Azoarcus sp. CIB: one gene and its partner. Each later gene encodes a partner of the first gene's protein in a complex. Links are inferred from orthologs where the notes say so. Each region holds a gene or a part of one and is shown on either strand. Other genes may lie near its edges. The genes, in order: AzCIB_RS13985 and AzCIB_RS13125.

What was found.
Region 2: the proteins of AzCIB_RS13985 (region 1) and AzCIB_RS13125 are in contact, whole or in part, in a cryo-EM structure (PDB 9GE8), measured with the Escherichia coli proteins. The link is inferred for Azoarcus sp. CIB from one-to-one orthologs.

What each region holds. Positions count from the first base shown.
Region 1 is NZ_CP011072.1:3,158,177-3,165,718, reverse strand. What follows is about bases 2,815-5,942. They hold AzCIB_RS13985 (ABC transporter permease), read left to right. Parts: upstream 2,815-3,194; coding sequence 3,195-5,690; downstream 5,691-5,942. Other genes in these bases: AzCIB_RS13980 (cytochrome c3 family protein), read right to left, coding at 5,820-5,942; AzCIB_RS13990 (M20 aminoacylase family protein), read left to right, coding at 2,815-3,163. Also shown: AzCIB_RS14005 (TatD family hydrolase), read left to right, coding at 1-237; AzCIB_RS14000 (ankyrin repeat domain-containing protein), read left to right, coding at 221-895; AzCIB_RS13995 (histone deacetylase family protein), read right to left, coding at 903-1,859; more of AzCIB_RS13990, read left to right, coding at 1,997-2,814; more of AzCIB_RS13980, read right to left, coding at 5,943-6,731; AzCIB_RS13975 (NHL repeat-containing protein), read right to left, coding at 6,824-7,542.
Region 2 is NZ_CP011072.1:2,966,638-2,973,977, forward strand. Bases 1,638-4,563 are described here. They hold AzCIB_RS13125 (arylesterase), read left to right. Parts: upstream 1,638-2,757; coding sequence 2,758-3,369; downstream 3,370-4,563. Other genes in these bases: hpnE (hydroxysqualene dehydroxylase HpnE), read left to right, coding at 1,638-2,044; AzCIB_RS13120 (ABC transporter ATP-binding protein), read right to left, coding at 2,055-2,774; selD (selenide, water dikinase SelD), read right to left, coding at 3,411-4,451; mnmH (tRNA 2-selenouridine(34) synthase MnmH), read left to right, coding at 4,508-4,563. In the rest of the region: presqualene diphosphate synthase HpnD, read left to right, coding at 1-714; more of hpnE, read left to right, coding at 734-1,637; more of mnmH, read left to right, coding at 4,564-5,557; AzCIB_RS13140 (sigma-54-dependent transcriptional regulator), read right to left, coding at 5,564-6,979; AzCIB_RS13145 (sensor histidine kinase), read right to left, coding at 7,018-7,340. UniProt on the Escherichia coli protein: TesA is a multifunctional esterase that can act as a thioesterase, lysophospholipase and protease.

The DNA of each region.
Region 1 (7,542 bases):
AAGAATGCCAAGGACCTGAAGGCGGTCGCACAATACGTGCCGCTCGACCGCCTGCTGATCGAAACCGATGCCCCGTATCTGGCGCCGGTCCCGCATCGCGGCAAGACCAACGAGCCTGCCTGGGTCGTCCATGTTGCCGAAGAGATCGCCCGCCTGCGCAACGAGCCGCTCGAGCGCATCGAAGCTGCCACCACCGAAAACTTCTTCCGACTGTTCCGCCATGCACAAGCCCACTGAATCGATGAAGCGCCTGGTCCTCTCCGCGATCCTCGCAAGCTCGCTCTTCGGCGCAGCGGCGCACGCCGACAGCTACGAAGATGCGCTCAGCTCGGCGCGCCGCGGCGACACGCCGCAACTCATGCAGCTCATCTCGCGCGGCGTGGATCCGAACACCGTCGACGCGCAGGGCAGTTCCCTGCTGATCCTCGCTGCGCGTGAAGGCAACCTCGATACCGTGAAGGAGCTGCTCAAGCATCGCCCCAAGGTGTCGCTGCGCAATGCGGCGGGCGACTCCGCGCTGATGTTGGCGGTGCTCAAGGGTGAAACGGCCATCGTTGACCTCCTGCTCGACGCCGGTGCCGAGGTGAACCACGACGGCTGGACGCCACTCACATACGCAGCCTTCGAGGGGCGTACCGAGATCGTCGACCGACTGCTCGCACGCGGCGCGGACGCCGGCGCACTGGCGCCGAACGCTTCGAACGCGTTGATGCTGGCGGCGCGTAACGGTCACATCGACGTCGTCCGCCGCCTGTTGAAGACCGGTGCCGATCTCGACCAGAAGAACGACGCCGGCTTCACCGCCGAAAGCTGGGCGCAGGAAAACGGGAACACCGACATTGCCGCTCTGCTGCGCGCAGAACGCAACCGCCGGCAGGCCGCCGGCGCGCGCTGAACGATACTTATCGGGGAGGCGGCGCGGATCCGCGTGCCGTCCGTTCAAGCGCAGCGGCTTGCAGGGCAGGCGCGAAGCAGGCCGCCGTCGTGATCGTCGTCGCGTGGATGGCGACGGTGTCGTCGATTTCCCGCGCGTAACCGCCCGCCATCGCGATTGCGACCGGCGTTCCGTGCTCGACGCAGTGTTGCAGCACCATCTCGTCCCGCGCGGCCAGCCCCTCGAAGCTCAGCCCAAGACGTCCCAGGCGATCATCGCGATACGGGTCGGCGCCGGCAAGATAGATCGCGAGGTCCGGCTGCACCGCCGCGAATCCCTGCTCCAGTCCGCCGCGAAGCGCCGCAAGATAGGCCGCGTCCCCGGTCCCGTCGGGAAGCTCGATGTCGAGGCTCGATACCGCCTTGCGGAAGGGGAAATTCTTCTCGCCGTGAAGGCTCAGCGTGAACACGTCCGGCTCGCCAGCGAGGATCGTGGCGGTACCATCGCCCTGATGCACGTCACAGTCGATGATCGCCACCGCCCGCACGCGGCCTTCCGCGCGCATCGCCAGCGCCGCGATGGCCGCGTCGTTGAACACGCAGAAGCCCGAGCCGAAATCGCGATGGGCGTGGTGCGTTCCGCCGGCGAGATTCGCAGCACATCCCTCGACCAGCGCGTGCCGGCATGCGGCGAGCGTCGCCCCCGCCGAGCGTCGCGAGCGTTCCACCATCTGTTCGGACCACGGAAAGCCGATCCGCCGCTGCTCGGCCGGATCCAGGGTCCCGCACGCCACACGCTCGACGTAGCCCGCATCGTGTGCGCGCAGAATCTCCGTATCGCTGGCCGCCGCGGGGACCGTAAAGTCGTCGTGCGAGAAGCGTCCGCTGCGCGTGAGCCGCTCGCGCAGACGGGAATACTTCTCCATCGGAAATCGGTGTCCCTCGGGCAGGGGCAGGACGAAATGGTCGGCGTAGAACAGTTTCACGCAGCAATTCCTGGGCAGGTTTCGACGCACGGGCGGTGTGCGGATCCGCGAGATCGACGCGCGGCGCGATGCCCATTACACTCGGAATGTTCCCCGACAGACAACCGCATCGCAAACCTGCGACGACAGGTGAGGCCATGAGCATCCCCGAAAAAATCCGGCAGTGCCACCCCGCGTTGACCGCGCTGCGGCGCGATATCCACGCCCATCCCGAACTCGCTTTCGAAGAGCGCCGTACCGCCGAACTCGTCGCACGCCGCCTCGAGGCCCTCGGCGTCGAGGTGCATCGCGGCCTTGGCGGCACCGGTGTCGTCGGCGTGCTCAAGGCCGGCCGCAGCCTGCGTGCCATCGGCCTGCGTGCCGACATGGACGCCCTGCCCATCCAGGAGCGCAACGACTTCGCGCATGTCTCCCAGCACGCAGGCTGCATGCATGCCTGTGGCCACGACGGCCACACGACGATGCTGCTCGGCGCCGCCGAGGTGCTCGCTGCCCACCCCGACTTTGACGGCACCGCATATTTCATCTTCCAGCCGGCCGAAGAGGGTGAGGGCGGCGCCGATGCGATGGTCGACGACGGTTTGTTCGACCGCTTCCCCATGGCTTCCATCTTCGGCATGCACAACTGGCCGGGCTTGCCGGCGGGGCAATTCGCCGTGCATGACGGGCCCGTCATGGCGAGCGCCGATCGCTTCGACATCGAGATTCGCGGCCAGGGCGCACATGGTGCGATGCCGCACCTCGGCACCGACTCCATCATCGCAGGGGCCGCGCTGGTGCAGGCGCTTCAGACGGTCGTCAGCCGCACCCTCGACCCCCTCGATTCCGCAGTCGTGTCCGTGACACAGTTCCATGCGGGCGAAGCCTACAACGTCATCCCGGATCGGGCGAAGCTGTGTGGCACCGTGCGTGCGTTCAGCGCCGCGGTACAGTACCGCATCGAAGCGACCATTGCCCGCATCGGCGATGGTGTCGCCGCGAGCCATGGGGTCAGCGTCGAGGTCGATTACCGCCGCGGCTACCCGCCGACGATCAACACCGCGGACGAAGCCGCGATCTGCGCTGCCGTGGCCGGCAGCCTGCCCGGCGCCAGCGTCCTGACAGACATGCCCCCGAGCATGGGCGCCGAGGATTTCGCCTTCTACCTGCGCCACAAACCGGGCTGCTACGTGTGGATAGGCAACGGCCCCGGCGAAGGTGGCTGCACCCTCCACAATCCGCATTACGATTTCAACGACGCCATCATTCCGTTCGGCGTCGCCTATTGGGTCGAACTCGTGCGACGGCTGCTGCCAAAGGCCTGAACCTTTCGCGGCGCGGGCCGTCCACCCGCGCATGAGAACACTGCATCTCGCCCTGCGCATGATGATGCGCGATTTGCGGGCGGGGGAACTCCACCTGCTGGGCATCGCCATCGTCATTGCGGTGGCCTGCCTTGCCAGCGTGGGTTTCCTCGCCGATCGCGTCGCCCGCGGACTCGATCGCGAAGCAAACCAGTTGATGGGCGGGGATCTGCTGCTGCGGGCTGATCACCCGTGGGACGACAGCTATCGCGGCGAGGCCGAAAGGCTGGGTCTGCAGCATGCCCGCACCGTCCTGTTCACCAGCATGGTGAGCACCGAAAGTGTCGCGCAGCTTGCCGGCGTGAAAGTCGTCGACGCGGGCTACCCCTTGCGTGGGCACATCCGTGTCGCCGCGGGCCCCAATCAGGCCGATGCCATCGTCAATCGCATCCCCGCGCGCGGCGAAATCTGGCTCGACGAGCGCTTGCAGGCGGCCCTCGGCGTCGCGGTCGGCGATCGCGTCGGTCTGGGGCGTCTGGAGTTCAGGGTCGGGGGGATGGTGACCTTCGAGTCGGATCGCGGCGCAAACTTCTTCAGCCTGCTTCCCCGCGCGATTTTCAACGCCGAAGACCTTGCCGAGTCCGGTCTCCTGATCCAGGGCAGCCGGGCGACCTGGCGGCTGCATGTTGCCGGTGAGCCCGACGCGGTCGCGGCATTCGAGCGCTGGGCGAAAGCCCGCCTGGGGCGCGGCGAGACGCTCGAGAGTATCGAAAATGCGCGCCCCGAAGTGCGCAATGCCCTCGATCAGGCCCAGCGATTCCTGCGCCTGGCTGCACTGCTGACGGTGATACTCGCGGCCGTTGCGATCGGAATTTCGGCCCGGCGGTTCATGCAGAGGCACCTTGACGCCTGCGCGGTGATGCGTTGCCTTGGCGCCAGGCAGATGCAGATCGTGTGGATCGTCGTGGGTGAGTTCGCGTTGTTCGGACTGGCGGCTGCGACGCTCGGCGCATCGCTCGGTTGGGCTGTGCAGCAGGGGCTTGCGCTGATTCTCGTCGAGATCATGAATACGCCCCTGCCTTCGCCCTCGCTGTTACCTTTCGCGCACGGCGTTGCGGTCGGTGTCGTCCTGCTGCTCGGATTCGTATTTCCGCAACTCCTGCGCCTCGGGCGTGTTTCGACCCTCCGTGTCCTGCGGCGCGAGATCGTGCTGGTGGAAACGCGTAGCGCGTCCGCCTGGGCGGCCGGTGCCATCTCGCTGCTTGCCCTCGTGTTCTGGATCGCGGACGACCTGCGGCTCGGTTTGCAGGTCGCCGGAGGTTTCGGTATTGCACTGGCGGTGTACGCGGCCGCTGCGTGGGGATTCCTTCACCTGCTCGGTCGCATGAGAGGGACTACGTCACTCGGCGGAAGCGGCGGGCGCTATGGCATCGCGTCCCTGGTGCGCCGCACCGGCGCAAGCGTTGTCCAGATCGTCGCGCTCGGTATTGGCATGACCGCCCTGTTACTGCTGACGATCGTTCGCGCCGATCTGCTCGACGACTGGCGGGCGATGACCCCGCCTGACGCACCGAACCGTTTCGTGATCAATATCCAGCCGGATCAGCGCGAAGCGTTGTCGGCCTTGTTCGTCGCCCGGGGGCTGCCCGACCCCGAAGTTCGTCCGATGATTCGCGGCCGGCTGGAGTCGATCAACGGAAACCTTGTTCGGCCGGAAGGTTACGAGAACGAGCGTACGCGGCGCCTTGCAGAACGGGAATTCAACCTGAGCTACGGCAGCCGGCTTCCTGATGGAAATGAAGTCGTAGGAGGGCGCTGGCATGGGACGGACAGTGCTGCGCAGTTTTCTGTCGAGCGCGGTCTGGCGGAGACTTTTTCGCTGAAGGTCGGAGACCGCGTGCGCTTCGACGTCGCCGGGCGGCTTGTTGAGGCCCCGATCACCAGCGTCCGCGCCCTCGAGTGGGATTCGATGCGTGTGAACTTTTTCTTCATTGCTTCCCCGGGGCTGCTCGAGGGCGACCCCGCGAGCCTGATTACCAGCTTCCGCCAGCCTCCCGGCGATCAACAGCTGACCACGGATCTGGTCAAGCACTTCCCGAATCTGTCGGTCATCGACGTCGACGCCGTGATTGCCCAGGTACGTGCGACGACCGACAAGCTGGTTCTCATCGTCGAGTTCGTGTTTGCCTTCTCTGTGCTGGCCGGATTCATCGTGTTGTTCTCGGCACTGCAATCGACACATGACGAGCGCGACTACGAACTTGCAATGCTGCGGACCCTGGGCGCCCGCAATGCGCAACTGCGCCGGGCGCTACTGGCCGAATTTTCGGTGCTCGCCGCGCTAGCCTGCGGACTTGCCGGAGGCGGGGCGACGCTCTTGGGCTGGGTTCTCGCCCGCTACGCGTTGAAGATGCCTTATGTACCTGAGCCTTGGTCGCTGGGGTTTGCGATGTTTGCCGGCGTGTGTGCGGTGGTTGGCGCGGGGTGGTTGGGAACGCGGAATCTTCTCGCGCGATCGCCGACGGCAAGTCTGCGTCGCCTTTCATGACCTATGGTTCATGTAATGCAACATTGGGCTGAACTTATTTCTCAGTTCAAAGACAATATTTGTAAAATGGTTTCTAAAAATGAGAAAGGCGCCTTGCGGCGCCTCTCTCGTAGTCCCGGACGATCTGCCTTACTTCACGTGGCACGTCAGGCAAATCTGGCTACCGTCTGCCGTTACACGCAGGAACGTCGGTAGGAACTTCGAGGTCGTGCCCGGCACGCCGTGGGGGTCGTGGCAGGAAGCGCATTCGACTTCGAAGCCGTCGCCGGAGTCGTAGAAGCGCAGTTCGTCCTTGTCGGGCCGGTTGTCGCCGTCCTTGTCGAAGAACCGGATGTTCTGGAAGGTGCCCGAAGGGACGTTCCAATCGCTGCCGGCAGGGAGTTTGACGCCGACCGGATGGTCGTTGGTGAGGTCGGTACCCAGCGCAAAGACAGTGAAGTCCGTGGCTGCAGAGGTCTTCCCGGGCGAGTGGCAGCCGAGACAGCTGGTTTCGCTGTTGGGGTCCGAGTTCAGACCCTGGTGCGTAACCGCCGTCGGGTCGCCACCGTTCAGTCGCCATGTGTCCAGCAATGATTCCATGGTTCCTGCGGAGGGGTTCAGCGCCAGCGCACCGTTGTAGCCGCCTGAGCCCGGCATGTTGACGATCGAGTCGACCGCAGTCTGGCCGTCATGGCAGGACAGACAGGTCAGCGAGTTCGGTCCTGGCTGGGTCGTGTCCTGCGAGAGCGTTTGTTGCGTGTAGAGGGTGTAGGTCGTCGTGCGAACCGTGCGGTTCCACAGGGGCGCATTGATATTGGTGTTCGCCGCGTGTGGCGTGTGGCAGTAGACGCACACCTGCTGGTAGTCGTTCCGGTACGCCTCCATCATGCCAGCATTGATCGCGGTGCTACCGTCAGTTGGCCGCTGGGTCAAGTTGTGGCGGGTGTTGCCGATCGTGCCCTGATTCGAGAACTCGCTTAATCGGTCGTTTCCGGCCAGGACAGGTCCTAATGCGAACGTACCCAATGCGATGATCAGCGCTGCACCGATTTTCTTGTTCATAGTGTCTTGAGCATCTGGAGTTGTTGTTGTTGCAATGGTATGCAAAAAGAATGCCTGCAATCGGCTTGTCGCGCCCGGGCGTCTGAGTCTTGCTACTTGCTGGTAAGGTTTTGTTCTGTGCTTGGCGTTTGCTGCTTGTCGGCACGCCTGTAGACCTCGACCTTCTGGTGGTAGTGGTCCGCGATGTAGAGTCGCCCGGTCTCATCAACCGCAATGCCTGCGATCAGGCCGAACTTCCCGGGGTAGTTCTCCATTCCCGGTCCCCCGACCCACATGAGCAATTCACCTGTCCCGGTGAAGATCTGGACGTTGTTGAACGATGCATCGGAGACATAGAGGTTACCGTCCCGGTCCGACGCGATGCTGCGTGGTCGTGAAAGCTGCCCGTAGCCATTCCCCACGCTACCGAAGTGGGATTGATACTTGCCGTTCAGGTCGAAGATTTGCACTCGAAAATTCCCGGAATCAAGAACCGCGAGCCGTCCATCCGGTGTCGTTGTCGCCGCCAAGGGAATGTTGAGCTCGCCAGGTTCCGATCCACGGGGACCAAGCCGGAAGAGTTCTGCGTTGTCGGGCGAATAAGCAATTATCTTGTGATCGTCGCCGTCGAAACTGCCTCGATCGACGATGAAGATCTTCTTTCCGTCGGCGCTGACGGCGACTCCCGAGGGCTGAACGAGGGCATTCGGAGCGCCGACGGCAAACTGGAAAAGCCCGAGGGAGTCAAAGACCATCACCTTGCGCAGTTTGCCGTCGAGGACGTAAACAAAATTCTTGTCGTCGATTGCAATCGAAACGGGCTTGACGACGT
Region 2 (7,340 bases), 190 kb from region 1 along the record:
CGCGAGGTGGATGACGTCGTCGACGACTGCCACGACGTGCAGGTCGCGCAGACCAAGCTCGACTGGTGGCGCAAGGAAGTTTCGCAGGCGTATGCGGGCTCCCCCAGCCATCCGGTCGGATTCGCGCTGAAGGACGTCAGCGCGCGCTTCAACCTGCCGCGCGAGCAGCTGCTCGAGATCATCGACGGCATGGAGATGGACCTCACGCAGACCCGCTACCTCGACTTCAAGGGCCTGCAGCTCTACTGCTACCGTGTCGCCAGCGTGGTCGGCCTCCTCGCCGCAGAGATCTTCGGCTACCGCGAGCGCCAGACGCTGAAGTACGCGCACGACCTCGGCATGGCTTTCCAGCTCACCAACATCATCCGCGATGTCGGCGAGGACGCGCGCCGCGGCCGCATCTACCTGCCGATCGAGGATCTGCAGCGTTTCAAGGTCCCGGCGAGCCAGATCATGGAAGGGCGCCACGACGACAACTTCCGCGCGCTGATGGCCTTCCAGGCCGAGCGCGCCGAGAAGTTCTACGACCAGGCGCTCGCCCAGCTTCCCGCTGCCGACCGCAAGAGCCAGCGCCCCGGCCTCGTGATGGCGGCGATCTACCGCACGCTGCTGCGCGAGATCGCCAGCGACGGCTTCCTCGTGCTCGACCGCCGCACCTCGCTGACGCCGGTGCGCAAGCTGTGGATCGCCGGCAAGACCTGGGTGCGCGCATGACGACGCAGCGGGCCCGGCGATGAACCATCCGGTCGCGGTCATCGGCGCCGGCTACGCCGGCCTGGCGTGCGCGGTCGAACTCGCCCGGCGCGGCGTGCAGGTGACCGTGTTCGAGCGCTCGCACACGCTCGGCGGACGTGCGCGCGTGGTCGTGAAGGACGGCTGGCGCGTCGATAACGGCCAGCACATCCTGCTCGGTGCCTACGGCGAACTGCTGCGCCTGCTGCGCGTGACCGGCGGCTCGCCCAAGGAGCTCGCCCACCTGCCGCTCACGCTGCACACGCCGGGGCAGCTGCACCTACAGGCCGCCCGCCTGCCCGCCCCGCTGCACCTGGCGTTGGGCCTGCTGAGTGCCAAGGGCCTGGGCTGGGGCGACCGGCTCGCGATGCTGCGCCTGATGCGGGTGCTGAAGAAACGGCGCTTCCGCGTCGACGCCGGGCAAAGCGTGGCGGGGCTGCTGCATGAGCTGCGTCAGCCGCAACGCCTCGTGCAGCTAGTGTGGGAGCCGCTGTGCGTGGCCGCGCTGAACACGCCGCTCGCCGAGGCCTCGGCGCAGGTGTTCGCAAACGTGCTGCGCGACAGTCTGGGCGCCGGCGCGGCGGCGAGCGAACTGTTGATCCCGCGCATCGACCTGTCCGAACTCTTCCCCGTACCGGCAGCGCGCTACCTCGCCGTGCGGCGCGGCAAGCTGCGCACCGGAACGCCGGTCGAAGCGATCCATCAGGTGCAGGGCGGATTCCGGCTGGACGGCGACCCCGCGTCGCGGCAGGTCTATGCGCAGGTGGTGCTCGCGACGGCGCCGCACCACGCCACGGCCCTGCTGAATTCCGTCGGCCACTGCGAACGGCTGTCGGCGATGATCGCCGCGCTGCCAAGCGAGCCGATCACGACCGTCTACCTCGCGCTCGGGCCGACGGTGCGTCTGCCCTATCCGATGATCGGTCTCGCGCGCGGGCCGGCGCAGTGGGCCTTCGACCGCGGTCAGCTCGGCGGGCCGCAGGGCCTTGTCGCCTGCGTCATCAGCGCGCATGGTCCGCACGATGCGCTGTCCCGCGAAGACCTGCTGCTGGCCGTGCATGCGCAGCTCGAGCAGGAACTCGGCCTGCGCCTGCCGCCCCTCGAGTGGTCGCAGGTGATTACCGAAAAGCGTGCGACCTTCGCCTGCCGTCCCGGTGTCTCGCGCCCCGGCGCGCAGACGCCCGTGCCGGGGCTGTGGCTCGCGGGCGACTACCTCGATTCGGATTACCCGGCGACGCTGGAATCGGCGGTGCGCTCGGGAATCAATGCGGCCTCGCGCGTGCTGCGCCGCATCGCCAGCACGGCGGCCTGAACCCGTCGCCTCAGGCGGGCCGCAGCGCCGCGGGCTCGACGAGGCGTCCCGCCTGCATGTGCAGCACGCGGTCGCAGCGCGCTGCGAGCGACTCGTCGTGCGTGACGAGGATCAGCGTAGTGCCGGACTCCCGGTTCAGCGCGAACATCAGCTCGATCACCGCCTCGCCGGTCACCGCGTCGAGGTTGCCGGTGGGCTCGTCGGCGAGGAGCAGGCGCGGATCGGGCGCGAAGGCGCGCGCCAGCGCGACGCGCTGCTGTTCGCCGCCGGAAAGATGCTTGGGGTAATGTCGCAGGCGGCTGCCGAGGCCCACGCGCTCGAGCCACTGCCTTGCCGTGGCCGCTGCATCGCGGGCGCCGGCGAGTTCCAGCGGGAGCATGACGTTCTCGAGCGCGGTGAGTGCCGGCAGCAGCTGGAAGGCCTGGAACACGAAGCCGATCGACTCGCCGCGCAGGGCTGCACGGTCGTCCTCGCCGAGCGCGAACAGATCCCGGCCGAGAATATGCACGCCGCCGCTGCTCGGAACATCCAACCCGGCGAGCAATCCGAGCAGGGTCGATTTGCCCGAGCCGGAGGCGCCGACGATCGCGACCGACTCGCCGGCCGCGACGTTGAACGTGACTTCCTGCAGAATCTTGAGCGTGCCTTGGCCGTCGGCCTGCTCGACGCTCTTCGACAGCCCCGAGACTTGCATCACCGGAACGGAGAACTCAATGCCGCTGCGATCCATCGTGACCTTCTTGTTCGCAATCCTGTTGTCGGGTGCCGCCCAGGCGGCAACGATACTCGTGTGGGGCGACAGCTTGTCCGCCGGCTATGGCCTGCGGCCGAAGGAAGACTGGCCCACCTTGTTGCAGACGCGACTTGCACGCGAAGGGTTCCGCCATGCCGTGATCAATGCTTCCGTGAGCGGGGAAACCACGGCCGGAGGACGCACGCGTCTGAGCGCGGCCCTCGACCGCCACAAGCCCGACCTCCTCATCCTGGAACTCGGCGCCAACGATGGCCTGCGCGGCCTGCAACCCGCGCTGATGGGCGAAAACCTGAGCGCGATGATCCAGGCGGCGCGCGGCAAGGGCGCGAAGGTGCTGCTAGTAGGCATGCAGCTGCCGCCCAACTACGGCCCCGCCTACACGCGGCGCTTCCACCAGACCTTCGCCGAGGTGGCACGAGCCGAAAAGGTGCCCCTCGTTCCCTTCCTGCTCGACGGTTTCGCCGACAAGCCGGAATTGTTCCAGCCCGACGGCATCCATCCGACGGCCGAGGCCCAGCCCTTGATCGTCGAAACGGTGTGGAAGGGACTGAGGACGCTGCTCAAGGGCTGAATCGGCCTGCCGGGCCGGTCCGCACCCGGCCCGCATCGATCTCACTCGACGCGCAGCACCGCTTCGCCCGCGACCATGCGCCCGATGACGTGGCCCTCGCTGCCCTGCTCCGCGCGGATCGCCGCCAGCACCGCATCGACGCCGGACTCGGCGCAGGCGATCAGCAGGCCGCCGCTCGTCTGCGGGTCGGTGATGAGCTTGCGCTGCCACTCCGGCGCATCGGCCGGCATCGCCACATCGTCGCCGTAGCTCGCCCAGTTGCGCGTCGAGGCCCCGGTGGCGATGCCGTCGCGCACGAGCTTCTCGGCGGCGGCGATTTTCGGCAGCGCATCGAAATTCACGGTCGCGCCAAGCTTCGAGCCGCGGCAGATCTCCAGCAGGTGCCCGGCCAGCCCGAAGCCGGTGACGTCGGTCACCGCATGCACGCTGCCCATGCCGGCGAGGCGTGCGCCGACGCGATTGAGCAGCGTCGTCCAGCGCAGCATCTCGGCGTAGTCCGCATCCGTCAGCAGGCCCTTCTTGAGCCCCGCGGAGAGGATGCCGATTCCGAGCGGCTTGGTCAGGATCAGCACGTCGCCCGCCTGCGCGCCGGCGTTCTTCTTGACCTGCGCCGGATCGACGACGCCCAGCCCGACGAGGCCGTAGATCGGCTCCAGCACGTCGATGGAATGGCCGCCGGCGATCGGGATGCCCGCGTCGCGGCACACCGCGGCGCCGCCCTCGAGGATGCGGCCGATGACCTCGGGCGGCAGCTTGTCGAGCGGCATGCCGACGAGGGCCAGCGCCAAGATCGGGCGCCCACCCATCGCGTACACGTCGGACAGCGCATTGGTCGCGGCGATGCGGCCGAAATCGTAGGGGTCGTCGACGATGGGGGTGAAGAAATCCGTCGTCGCGACGATGGCCTGCCGCTCGTTCAGCTGGTACACCGCCGCGTCGTCGGCGGTTTCGGTGCCGACGAGGAGCTCGGGCGGGACGATGCCGGCCGGCGCATGCGCGAGGAGTTTCGACAGCACGGCGGGCGCTATTTTGCAGCCGCATCCACCGCCGTGGGAGAATTGCGTGAGTTTGATCTGATCCATGGATTCCGAAGGGGAAAGACGGCCGCCCGGCAAACACCGGCGCGCCGCGACAAGGCATGAAAAAAGGCATCGCGACCGTAGCACAGCTGGACACCTTTGACGAGTTCATCGACGCCCGCAGCCCCGCGGAATTCGCGGAAGACCACATCCCCGGCGCGATCAGCTGCCCGGTGCTGGACAACGAACAGCGCGCCATCGTCGGCACGATCTACAAGCAGCAGTCGGCTTTCGAGGCGCGCCGTATCGGTGCCGCGATGGTCGCCGAAAACATCGCCCGCCACCTGCGCGAGCGCTTCCAGGACAAACCCAAGGACTGGCGCCCGCTCGTCTACTGCTGGCGCGGCGGCCAGCGCAGCGGCTCCTTCGTGACCTGGCTGCGGCTCATCGGCTGGGACGCGTGCCAGCTCGAAGGCGGCTACAAGACCTGGCGCCGCATGGTCGTCACGGAACTGGAGACCCTGCCGCAACGCTTCGACCTGCGCGTGCTCTGCGGGGCGACCGGCAGCGGCAAGACGCGCGTGCTCGAACAGCTCGCGGCACTCGGCGCGCAGGTGCTCGATCTCGAGGATCTCGCCGCGCACAAGGGATCGGTGCTGGGCGCCCTGCCCGACCGTCCACAGCCGACGCAAAAGTCCTTCGAGACCTGCCTATACGAAAAGCTGCACGGCTTCGACCCCGCGCGCCCGGTCTTCGTCGAGGCCGAAAGCCGCAAGATCGGCCGCATCCACCTGCCCGAGGGCCTGATCGCGCACATGCGGGCGAGCCCCTGCGTGGCGATCGAAGCGACCCGCGACGCGCGCATCGAATTCCTGGTGCGCGACTACGACTATCTCGGCGACGACGTGCCCGACCTGCAGAGCCGTATCGATTTCCTGCGCGGCCTGCAGAGCAACGAGATCATAGACCGGTGGAAGACGCTCGCCGGGCAGCACGACCTGCCCACGCTGTACGGGGAGTTCATCGACCTGCATTACGACCCGCTCTACCGGCGCTCGCAGAACCACAATTTCGCGCGCTTCCCGGATGCCCCGAGCTTCGCCTGTGATGACCTCACACCGCCCGGCATCCGCGAGCTGGCGCAGCGGATCCTCGCGGCGCAGGCGTAAGCGACCTCACACGCTGGCCACCGTAAGCCCGAACTTGTCGATGCGGTAGCGCAGCGTATCGCGGCTGATGCCGAGTACGCGGGCCGCACGCGACACGTTCCAGCCGGTCTGGCGCAACGCGTCGAGCAGGGCGCGGCGCTCCATGTCCTCGAGCGTCTGCGGCGCGGCAGGCGCGACCGGCGCTGCGGGCGCAGGCTCCGGCACGCCATGCGGCATGGGCGGCACCGTGACCCCGGTCGACAGCGACAGCTGCGGCGCATCGATCGTCGGCCCGGTGGCCAGCAGCACGGCTTGTTCGAGCACGTTGCGCAGCTCGCGCACATTGCCCGGCCAGCAGTGCGCGAGCAGCAGTGCGTCGGCCTCCCGCGTCAGCGCGGGCGGGTTCTTGCCGTAGCGCGCGGCGTGAAGCCCGATGAAATGACGTGCCAGCGACAGGATGTCCGCTCCCCGCTCGCGCAGCGGCGGCAGGCTCAGCTGGAACACGCACAGGCGGAAGTAGAGGTCAGCGCGGAAACTGCCTTCGCGCACCAGGGCCTCCATCGGCCGATGCGTGGCGGCGACGATGCGCACATTCACATGCTGGTCGCGCAGGCTGCCGATGCGCCGCACGATCTTTTCTTCCAGCAGTTTCAGCAGCTTGGCCTGCAACGACAGATCCATGTCGCCGATCTCGTCGAGGAACAGGGTTCCGCCCTCCGCCGTCTCGACGAGGCCCAGCTTGCGCTCGCGCGCATCCGTAAATGCGCCGCGTTCGTAGCCGAACAGTTCGGACTCGAGCAATTGCGCGGGAATCGACGCGCAATTGAGTTCGACGAAAGGCTTGTCGCGCCGCGGCCCGTTGAAGTGCAGCGCCCGCGCGACCAGCTCCTTGCCCGTCCCCGTTTCGCCGAGCACCAGCACCGCCGGCGCATCGGTGTCCTGCAACTGCGATTCCGCGTCGAGCAGCTGGCGCAGCGTGTTCTTCAGCGCGACCATGGGCGGCGAGTCGCCGAACAGGCTGGCCAGGTCGGTGGAGTCGGCCTCGCGGCGATGGTAATAATCCAGCGCACTGTCACGCTGTTTCTCGTCGAAAGCCTTGTCGATCAACAGTTTGAGCTTGCCAAGCGCAACCGGCTTGGTGAGGAAGTCGCGCGCCCCGGACTTCATCGCCTCGACCGCGAGTTCGACCGTGCCGTGACCGGTGATCATGATGACCGGGATGCCGGAATCGAAGGCGCGCACGCGCGTCAGCGCCTCCAGGCCGTTGAGGCCCGGAAGGTTGAAGTCGAGGATCACCGCGTCGGGCTTGAACACGTCGAGCAGCGCCAGCCCGTCTTCCGCGCTGCCGGCGACGCGCACGTCGTAGCCGCTGCGCTCGAGATAGATGCGGATGTTCTTACCGAGGACCGCCTCGTCCTCGATCACCAGGATCGCGCGCCCCATAGTCCCTCTCCTGCCTCTCTCCTGCCTGATCGAATCGGTCATGCACACGTCAGCGTCAGATGCACCGCGGTACCGCAGCCCGGCGCGCTGTCGATGTCCATCGTGCCGCCATAGCGCTCGATGATGCGCCGTGCAAGCGCCAGGCCGACACCCAAGCCCTGCGTCTTGGTCGTGTAGAACGGCTTGCCCACCCGCTGCAACTGCTCCGAGGTCATGCCGGGACCGCTGTCGCGCACCGTGAGCACCACCTGGCGTCCGCCGCGCGCGCTCTCGCAGCCGATCTCCAGGCGCCCGTCGGCCTGGATCGCCTCGATGGCGTTCGCCACCAGGCTGTGCAGGACCTGCGCCAGCAGCAGCGCAT